2 regions of the Mycobacterium paraffinicum genome follow, and region 2 is predicted to be linked to the other one. Evidence: predicted binding sites of a transcription regulator. Region 2 holds the regulator's gene; the other holds the start of a gene.
The links. The regulator LexA, encoded in region 2, represses DNA repair genes until DNA is damaged. The targets are predictions, from matches to a motif close to CGAACANNTGTTCG.

Region 1 (4,549 bases), on a different contig from region 2:
CGTCCCCGCAGGAGGGTTCGACGATGCGCGGTCCGGCGTCGCGCACCCAGCGGGCCAGGAACCGGGCGACGGGCGCCGGTGTGTAGTAGCCGCCGCGGGCCTTGTCGGCGGACGCCGCCGCCTTGCCCGCGAACGTCTTCATGGGGCCAGTATCACTTGCGGATCAACAAATCCCCGGCGTCCGCGGCGTCGCGCGGCCCGGCGGGTTCCTCGGGGTAGCCGATCGCGATGGCGCCCAACGGCTCCCAATCGCCCGGCAAGTTGAGCTCGGCGCGCACCAGGTCGGCGGCGAAGATCGTCGAGCCGATCCAGCAGCTGCCCACCCCCCGCACGGCCAACGCGACCAGCAGGGCCTGCACGGCCGCCCCGACCGCGACGGTGAACATGGTGTGCTCGGCGTCGGTGCGGGCGGGGTCGGGATACGTGTGCGCGCCGTCGGGGACCAGCATCGGGACGACGACCTCGGGTGCGTCGTAGAGGATCTGGCCGCGCGCCAGCCGCCGCTCCACCGAGTCGGTGGGCCGGCCGTCACCGGCGAGGTCCGACCGCCACTTGTCCTTCATCCGGTCCAGCAGGCGCGTCCGAACCTCGGGGGTCTGCAGCCAGACGAACCGCACCGGTCGGGTGTGGTGCGGGGCCGGGGCGGTGAGCGCCTCGGCGACGGCGGCTTCGATCAGCCCGGCCGCGACCGGCTCGGCGCTGAACCGGCGCACCGACCGGCGCAACAGCTGCGCCTGCCGGCGCCCCATGTCGAGGGCCTCGGCGGTGCCCAGCCAGAACAGGTCTTCCTCGCCGGGCCGCAACAGCTGCCGGGCGGTCGAGCCGTCGTCGGCCACCGCCAGGCCGCGCACCACGGCCACCGGCATGGCGGTCAACTTGCCCTTCACCAGGTCGGCCGCCGCCGCGACCTCGTCGGCCACCGCGATCTCGGTGACCACCAGCTCGTTGCCGTGGCGGTCGACGGCCCCCGAATAGCCGTGCAGCACAGCCAGACCGGCCGACCCCACCGCGGCGTCGATCTGGCCGTTGCGCCAGGCGCGGCCCATCGTGTCGGTGATGACCACGGCGACGTCGACGCCGAGCCGGTCGGCCAGCGCGGCGCGCAGGGCCGCGGCGCTGGCGTCCGGGTCGACCGGCAGCAGCGCCAGTTCGTCGCGGCCCACGTTGGATCCGTCCACACCCGCGGCGGCCTGAATCAGGCCGATGCGGTTCTCGGTGATCAGGGTGCGGCCCTTGCGCGCCAGCACCCGCACCGCCTCGGCCTCGACCAGCTTGCGCCGGAGTTGGTCGCGCTCCTCGGCGTCCTGCGGCGCCGGCACCAGCCGGCCCTCGCACTTGGACACCACCTTGCTCGTCACCACCACGACGTCGCCGTCGCGCAGCCAGGGCGCGGCCGCGGCCAGGGCCGCGCTCAGGTCGTCGCCGGGCCGGAATTCGGGCAGCCCGGGGACGGGCAGGATCTCGATCGCCGCGCCGGTGCCGTGTTCGGTCACGGCTGCACGCCCGCGAGTTCGAGCCCGGCGCTCACCATCTCGGCGGTCGCCTTCGGGTCGGTCATCAACAGCGGCGCGGCCGTCACCGCCACGCCGTCGATGTCCGCGTGGTCGCCCTCGTGCACCAGCCAGCAATCCAGGATCCCGGTGCCACCGCGCGCCCCGTAGTGCCGGCCGACCGCCTCCGCGGTGGAGTCCACCCCGATCACCGACAGGCACGCATCGGCCATGCCGCGCAATGGTTTTCCACCGATGATGGGCGAGTAGCCGACGACCGGGGCGGTCGCCGAGCGCAAGGCGGCCCGGATGCCGGGGACGGCCAGGATGGCGCCGACGCTCACCACCGGGTTGGACGGCGCCAGCAGGATGACGTCGGCGTCGGCGATGGCCGCGACAGCATCACTTGTGGCGGTGGCCTTTTCGGCGCCGACGAACGCGAAGCTGTGCGTGGGCACGTCGGCGCGGTAGCGCACCCACCACTCCTGGAAGTGAATCGCCCGCCGGGTGCCGTCGTCCGGATCGGTGATCACCACGTGCGTCTCGCAGCGGTCGTCGCTCGCCGGCAGCAGTCGGGCGCCGGGTTGCCAGCGATCGCACAGCGCCGTGGTGATCTGCGAGAGCGGGTAGCCGGCGCCCAGCATCTGGGTGCGCACCAGGTGGGTGGCGATATCCCGGTCGCCGAGCCCGAACCAATCCGGCTGCACGCCGTAGCGCGCCAATTCCTCTTTGGCGTGCCAGGTTTCGTCGCGGTGACCCCACCCTCGCTCCGGGTCTACCCCTCCACCTAAGGTGTACATGCAGGTGTCCAAATCCGGGCAGACCCGCAGTCCATGAATCCAGGCGTCGTCGCCGATGTTGACGATTGCATTAAGTTCGTGGTTGCCGGTTCCCGCGTCTGGGCGCTGTTGCGTTTCGAACTGTCCCAGCCCGAGCAACTGTTGAATCCCCAGCAGGAAGCGGGCGCCGCCAACCCCACCGACCAGAACGGTGACCTTCACGTGGACGACAGTACTGCCCGACGACTGTGCGGTGGCGGGGCCGTTACGCGGCCCTTAAGCGTAGTCGCGCGCGGTGTGATCGACACGCCGAATGCGCAAAACAACGGAAACGCCGTAATTCGGTCACGAGATGGTATGGAAATGCGCCGTAATGCTTGACCCGGCAGATTAACCCGTGTCTAATCACAACAGTGTCATTTCCCGGTTGGCCGGCCGGTTCCGGTGTCGCAGACCGAGATTCGATCACTTGTTCGAATTGTCGGTACACATCAGAAAAGTGGGAACCACTCACTCTCCCAATCAAACTGAGGAGGCGGACGACCGTATGTCTTACGAACATCTTCGAGGAGTCATGGCGAGCACGCCGCACACCCCCATCGTCTCAGCGCCGGTCCTAGCCGTTCGGCCGCACCTGACCGTGGTTCCCGATGCGCCAGTCGCATTCGAGCCCGAGCCGATGCCGGCGCCCGTCGCGGACCAGTGGCAGGACCGGGCGCTGTGTGCCCAAACGGATCCCGAGGCGTTCTTCCCGGAGAAGGGCGGCTCCACCCGCGAGGCGAAGAAGATCTGCCTGGGGTGCGAGGTACGCCACGAGTGCCTGGAGTACGCCCTGGAGCATGACGAGCGCTTCGGCATTTGGGGCGGGCTCTCCGAGCGCGAGCGCCGCCGCCTCAAGCGCGGCATCATCTAAGGCGCCGAAGGCGCCTGAACGTCAGGGTCATTCGTCGTCGATCGTCGGGTCGATGACCGACGGCTCGACATCGAGGTAGATGGCCACCTGGGCCACCAAGATTTCGTGCAGCAAATCACCGAGCTCGACGGTGTCCTTGGCCCGTCGCTCAATCGGCTTGCGGAACAAGACAATTCGTGCCCGCGTGGCGTTGCCGCGGACGTCGACGCCGGCCGGGATCAATCGCGCCAGCGGGATCGGCCCGTCGGCGATCACCTCCGGCGGCCACTGCACGCTGTCTGGATCCTTGGCCGCGATGCGCGGGATCTCGTCGACCGCCACGTCGAGGTCGGCCAGGCGGGCCTGCCAATGCCGCTCGATGGGTTCGTAGGCCTCCAGCACCGCCATGTCGAATCGCTCGGCCCGGCTGCGCCACCCGGGCACCGTCGGCGGTAGCAGCGGGCCGCGCACGTCGCGGCCGCGCGACCGATGGGAAGCGAATCGGCCCTGGGACCGATCCCTCCGCGGGGAGCTGCGCGAATCGCCCACGCGCCGATGGTAACGGTTGCACATCGGGGGTCGGCCGGTTGCGCGTGTCCGGCGCTTCGACGGCGTTTCCGCACGATAGCCTTTCGGCGTGAACGTTCCCCGTCGCTGTTGCCGGCCCGGGTGCCCGCACTACGCCGTGGCGACCCTGACGTTCGTCTACTCGGACTCGACGGCAGTCGTCGGCCCGTTGGCGACCGCGCGGGAACCGCATTCCTGGGACCTGTGCGTCGGCCATGCCGGCCGGATCACCGCGCCCCGCGGGTGGGATCTGGTGCGCCACGCCGGCCCCCTCGTTTCTGAGCCCACCCACCCCGACGAGGACGACCTGGTCGCCCTGGCCGACGCGGTTCGCGAGGGTGGCGATCGCGGCGTGCCGTACACCGCAACGCCGGTGAACGGTTTCGCCGACCCGCACATTCACCACGGCGGGTCGCAGGCCACCGCCCCCAGCAGCAGTGTGCTCGCGCCGCCCGAGCATCGATCCGGCCGCCGCCGCGGGCATCTGCGGGTGTTGCCCGACCCCAGTGACTAGCCGTTCCGGCGTCGCATCCCATTCCCCGCGCACCGCTGCGGTCGGTGTTTCCCGGAGGCCGATAGGCTGACGGCCAAGAGGCTCAGGAATCGATGGCGTCAGGAGGCCCCGGCATGTCTCGGCTCGCCGCGACCGTGCACCGCGTCGTCAAGGCTTATGACGTACGCGGGCTGGTCGGCGAGGAGCTGGACGAGCCGCTGGTCACCGCCTTGGGGGCGGCCTTCGCCAAGCTGATGCGCGGCGAGGGTGCCCGGCAGGTGGTGATCGGCCACGACATGCGCGACAGTTCGCCCACGCTGGCCGCGGC
Region 2 (4,549 bases):
CCCGTGCCTATTTGGACGCGCGGGTGCAGACCATCTACGGCGGAACGACCGAGATCATGAAAGAGATCATCGGGCGCAGCCTCGGGGTCTAGCGCTAACACGTTGGTCGACAACGCCATCGGGCCGGCGAATTCGCACACTGACGGCAAACCTCGTCAATGCCCGGCGCGCGGGGCGATTTTTCGGGTAGATCGCTGAAGAGTTAATGGCTTCACGTACCGTCGGCGCATGTGTCCGGGGTGCGTCGCCCGCGTAATGGCTCGAGCCGAAAAGCGCGACGCCGCTGACGACCCCGGTAGGCCCGGCAACATCCGCGACCGCGGAATCGCTGCGCGCGACGGCAGCCGTGCGCTATTGCGCAAGCGGGCGTCGGGTTCGGGGTGGGGCTCGAATATCCATAGGCCGCGCGACCGTTGCCGCGGCCCGTCGCGATTTGAGCGTGCCTATGCATCATTTCGACATCAGCGTGGTATCCGTTTTTGTAATATTCGTGATTTGACTTCGCATTTTTCGTTCGCGGGAGCAAAGTTATGCGCGCCCGGCGATAATGCGGATCGGAACGGGGTCGTTTCCCCGCGGTCGGACTACGGCCCGCCTGCCGGCTGTGCAGGCACGGGCCTAGCCACTGACAGGGGCATGGCCGTCGGCTGGGAGGCTTGGTGAACGGGCAGAGAGGTCACATGCGCAGGCTGGTCGGGAGCGCGCTGGTCACCTTGACCGCCACGGCGATAGCCGTCGCCTTGCTGGCGCCGCCGGCAGCGGCGTCTCCCATCGGCGACGCCGAGGCCGCCATGATGGCGGCCTGGGAGAAGGCCGGCGGCGACGGTTCACCCCTGGGCGCCCGGAAGGGCGATGTGTATCCCGCCGGGGATGGTTTCGCGCTGGACTTCGATGGCGGCAAGATGTTCTTCACCCCGGCGACCGGCGCCAAGTTCGTCTACGGGCCGATCCTGGACAAATACGAGATGCTGGGCGGGCCCGCGGGCAGCGATCTGGGCTTTCCCGCCATCAACGAAGTGCCCGGCCTCGCGGGCCCCGACAGCCGGGTGGCCACCTTCTCGGCCAGCGACAAGCCGGTGATCTTCTGGACGCCCGACCACGGCGCGTTCGTGGTGCGCGGCGCGATCAACGCCGCCTGGGACAAACTGGGCAGTTCGGGCGGCGTCCTCGGCGTCCCGGTCGGCGACGAAACCTACAACGGCGAGGTGTCCGCCCAGAAGTTCAGCGGCGGCCAGGTCTCGTGGAACAGGCAGACGAAACAGTTCTCCACCGAGCCGCCCGCACTGGCCGACCAGTTGAAGGGCCTGCAGGTGGCGATCGATCCCACCGCGGCCATCAACATGGCCTGGCGCGCGGCCGGTGGGCCCAATGGGCCGTTGGGGGTGAAGAAGGGGACGCAATATCCGATCGGCGGCGACGGAATCGTCCAGGACTTCGCCAACGGCAAGGTCTATTTCAGCCCCGCCACCGGCGCGAACGCCGTCGAGACCAACATCCTGGCCAAGTACGAGTCGCTTGGCGGACCCGCCGGCAGCGACCTGGGTTTCCCCACCGCCAACGAATCCGACGGCGGCATCCCGTCCAGCCGCATGGTCACGTTCTCCGGTGCCGACAAACCGGTGATCTTCTGGACGTCGGAGCGCGGCGCGTTCGTGGTGCGCGGCGCCATGAAGGCGGCGTGGGACAAGCTCCGCGGACCGAGCGGCAAGCTGGGCGCGCCCGTCGGCGACCAGTCCGTCGACGGCGACGTCGTCTCCCAGCAGTTCGCCGGCGGCAAGATCTCGTGGAACCGGGCGAAGAACACGTTCAGCACGGATCCCGCCAACCTTGCGCCGCTGCTGTCCGGCCTGCAGGTGTCGGGCCAGAACCAGCCGAGCAACTCGGCGATGCCCGCCCACGCCAAGAAGTTCACGTGGCAGTGGTGGTGGCTGCTGGCCGCCATCCCGGTGCTGGTGCTGATCGTCTTGGCGGGGTTGCTCGCGATCGGTTGGCGTCGGCGTCGCGTCATACGCGAGGACGCCGGCTACGAGCCTGCCCGCGACCTCGATGCCGGTTACGACGCCGGCACCGAGCGGCAGTGGGAACGCGACGACGTCACCACCGAGCATTTCGCGCGTCAGCCGGAAGCGCCGGAGGCGGCCGGCCGGGTCAGCTGGCGGCGCGGCGGCGACGAAGAGGATTCATTCGAGCAGGACCCCGACGCGGTGGACACCGACTCCTTCTCCGCGGTCTCGCCGGCGGCGCTGTCGGAGGCCGGCTACCCCGAGACGGAGACTGAATACGCCGAATCCGATTACGCCGACGGGGATTACGCCGACGGGGATTACGCGGACGAGGATTACGCCGAGGTCGAGTACGCCGACGACGAGCGGGAGTCCGCCTACGCGGACGCCGCCCGCGCGGACGATGACTATGTGGAGGCCGAATACCTCGACGTCGCCGAAGCGCCAACGCCCCCGGCCCCCGAGTTCGGCACCGGTGGCCCCGACGTCGCCGCTCCCGAGGGCGAGTATCCGGATGTTGCGGTCCCGCACGTCCCGGCGGACGTCGCCGAACCCCCCGCGCCAGAAGTTGCCGCCCCGGAAGCCGTCGCGGCGGCGGCGGCCGCCGCCGCATCCGAGCAGCGCAGCGGGCGGCACGCGGCCACGGATGACGAGGACACCGCCGTAGGGGCCGGCCCGGCCGGGCGCCCGACGATCCACCTACCGCTCGACGATCCCTATCAGGTGCCCGACGGATACCCGATCAAGGCGAGCGCCCGCTTCGGGCTGTACTACACACCGGGCAGCGAGCTTTACCACGACACCCTCGCCGAAATCTGGTTGTCCAGCGAAGAAGTGGCGCAGGCCAACGGCTTCGTCAAGGCGGACTGAGCCGGCCGGAAGTCCGCGACGGGCTAGACCTTGCGGATCACCGTGACGACCTTGCCGAGCACGGTCGCGTCATTGCCGGGAATGGGATCGAACGCGGGGTTGTGCGGCATCAGCCATACCTGACCGCCGGCGCGCTTGAACGTCTTCACGGTGGCCTCCCCGTCGAGCATGGCCGCGACGATGTCGCCGTTGTCGGCGACGTTCTGCTGGCGCACCACCACCCAGTCGCCGTCGCAGATCGCCGCCTCGATCATGGAGTCGCCGACGACCTTGAGCAGGAAGAGCGTGCCCTCGCCGACCAGCTCGCGCGGCAGCGGGAAGACATCCTCGACCGCCTCCTCGGCGAGGATGGGGCCACCGGCCGCGATGCGCCCCAGAACCGGAACGAACGTCGGCTCCGGCAGGGCGTCCGAGCCGGCGACGTCGGTGGTGCGGGCCGCCACCTCGTCATCGGCGCCGCGGACGTCGACCGCCCGCGGGCGGTTCGGGTCGCGACGCAGGTATCCCTTGCGCTCCAGGGTGCGCAGCTGATGAGCCACCGACGAGGTCGACGTCAGGCCGACGGCGTCGCCGATCTCCCGGATGCTCGGCGGGTAACCGCGACTGGTGACCGACGCGCGAATGACGTTCAGAATCGTGCGTTGCCGTTCGGTCAGCGATGAATCCACGGCGTGCAGCCGACCGTCCGCGCGGGCCGATGAAGTGTCGTTGCTGTCGCTCATGGCACTGAATGTAACCCCACCGCGGCCGAGAATCAAACATGTGTTCGACTAGCGTGTCGCGGGTCGTCGCATCGGCATAAATCACCCGCCGAAGTCGTTAATCACAAAGGTGTAACTCTTCGGCAGATCGGGTATTTCAGCCGCATGTCAGCTCTGGCGACCACGGACTTGTCGGTGGCGTGGTCTAGCGTTCGACTCGTGCGACACGCTTCGCTCACATGTTCGGATTTCGAACACACGAGCGATACAGTCGAACAGCTGAGCGAATCAAGTTGACCGGAGGAACGCAGATGACAACCATCCACACGCTGGCGCCGCGTACCAGCAGCCCTCGGCGTCCGGTCAACGGACCGCTCCAGGGGCTTCGTTACGGCCGGGACGGGCTGGCCCGTTCCCGCCGGCCCGGTCCGTCGAGGCCGGCGGGCGCGCCGACGCGTTATTACGGCACCGGCGTCGCGATGTCCGCCGCGCCGCATCGCAAGCGTCCCGTCACGGTGGCGACCACAGTCTGGTTGGCGTTGGCGGCCGGGGCGATCACGCTGTGGCTGGGTCTCGTCGGGAACGTCGGTCAGGTGCTCAACGGCGACGCCGGGAGTTCGGCTGCTCACGTACCCGACCGATTGGCCGTGGTCCGCGTCGAGGCGGGGGAGTCGCTGCAAGACGTCGCTCACCGGGTGGCGCCCGACGCGCCGGCGCGCCAGGTTGCCGACCGGATCCGCGAACTCAACGACATGAACTCACCGACGCTGGTGGCGGGCCAAACGCTGATCGCCCCGGTCGGCTGATCACCGCCCTCGCGGCGGCCGGCTGCATTCGCCGCGCAGGTGAGCGCACGGGTACGCTCGTGCTGCGGTACCTGGTGTTTGTCGGCGCGGCGAAGGAGCGGCCATGCATTGCCCGTTCTGCCGGCATCCCGATTCCCGGGTGATCGACTCGAGGGAAACCGATGAAGGG

Region 1: a site for LexA is predicted at 2,732-2,745, ahead of cofD (2-phospho-L-lactate transferase). Genes of this name have one in related genera too.

Annotation. Positions count from the first base shown of each region.
Region 1 is NZ_JACKUR010000025.1:4,815-9,363, reverse strand. Features, by position in the region: gene H7J89_RS14560 (Eco57I restriction-modification methylase domain-containing protein) at 1-142, opposite strand, end outside; gene H7J89_RS14555 (coenzyme F420-0:L-glutamate ligase) at 153-1,493, opposite strand; gene cofD (2-phospho-L-lactate transferase) at 1,490-2,491, opposite strand; gene H7J89_RS14545 (WhiB family transcriptional regulator) at 2,844-3,182, shown strand; gene H7J89_RS14540 (metallopeptidase family protein) at 3,210-3,632, opposite strand; gene H7J89_RS14535 (DUF3499 domain-containing protein) at 3,799-4,242, shown strand; gene H7J89_RS14530 (phosphomannomutase/phosphoglucomutase) at 4,356-4,549, shown strand, end outside.
Region 2 is NZ_JACKUR010000033.1:80,514-85,062, forward strand. Features, by position in the region: gene H7J89_RS22990 (acyl-CoA dehydrogenase family protein) at 1-92, shown strand, start outside; gene H7J89_RS22995 (LGFP repeat-containing protein) at 660-2,873, shown strand; gene lexA (transcriptional repressor LexA) at 2,897-3,595, opposite strand; gene H7J89_RS23005 (LysM peptidoglycan-binding domain-containing protein) at 3,886-4,380, shown strand; gene nrdR (transcriptional regulator NrdR) at 4,484-4,549, shown strand, end outside.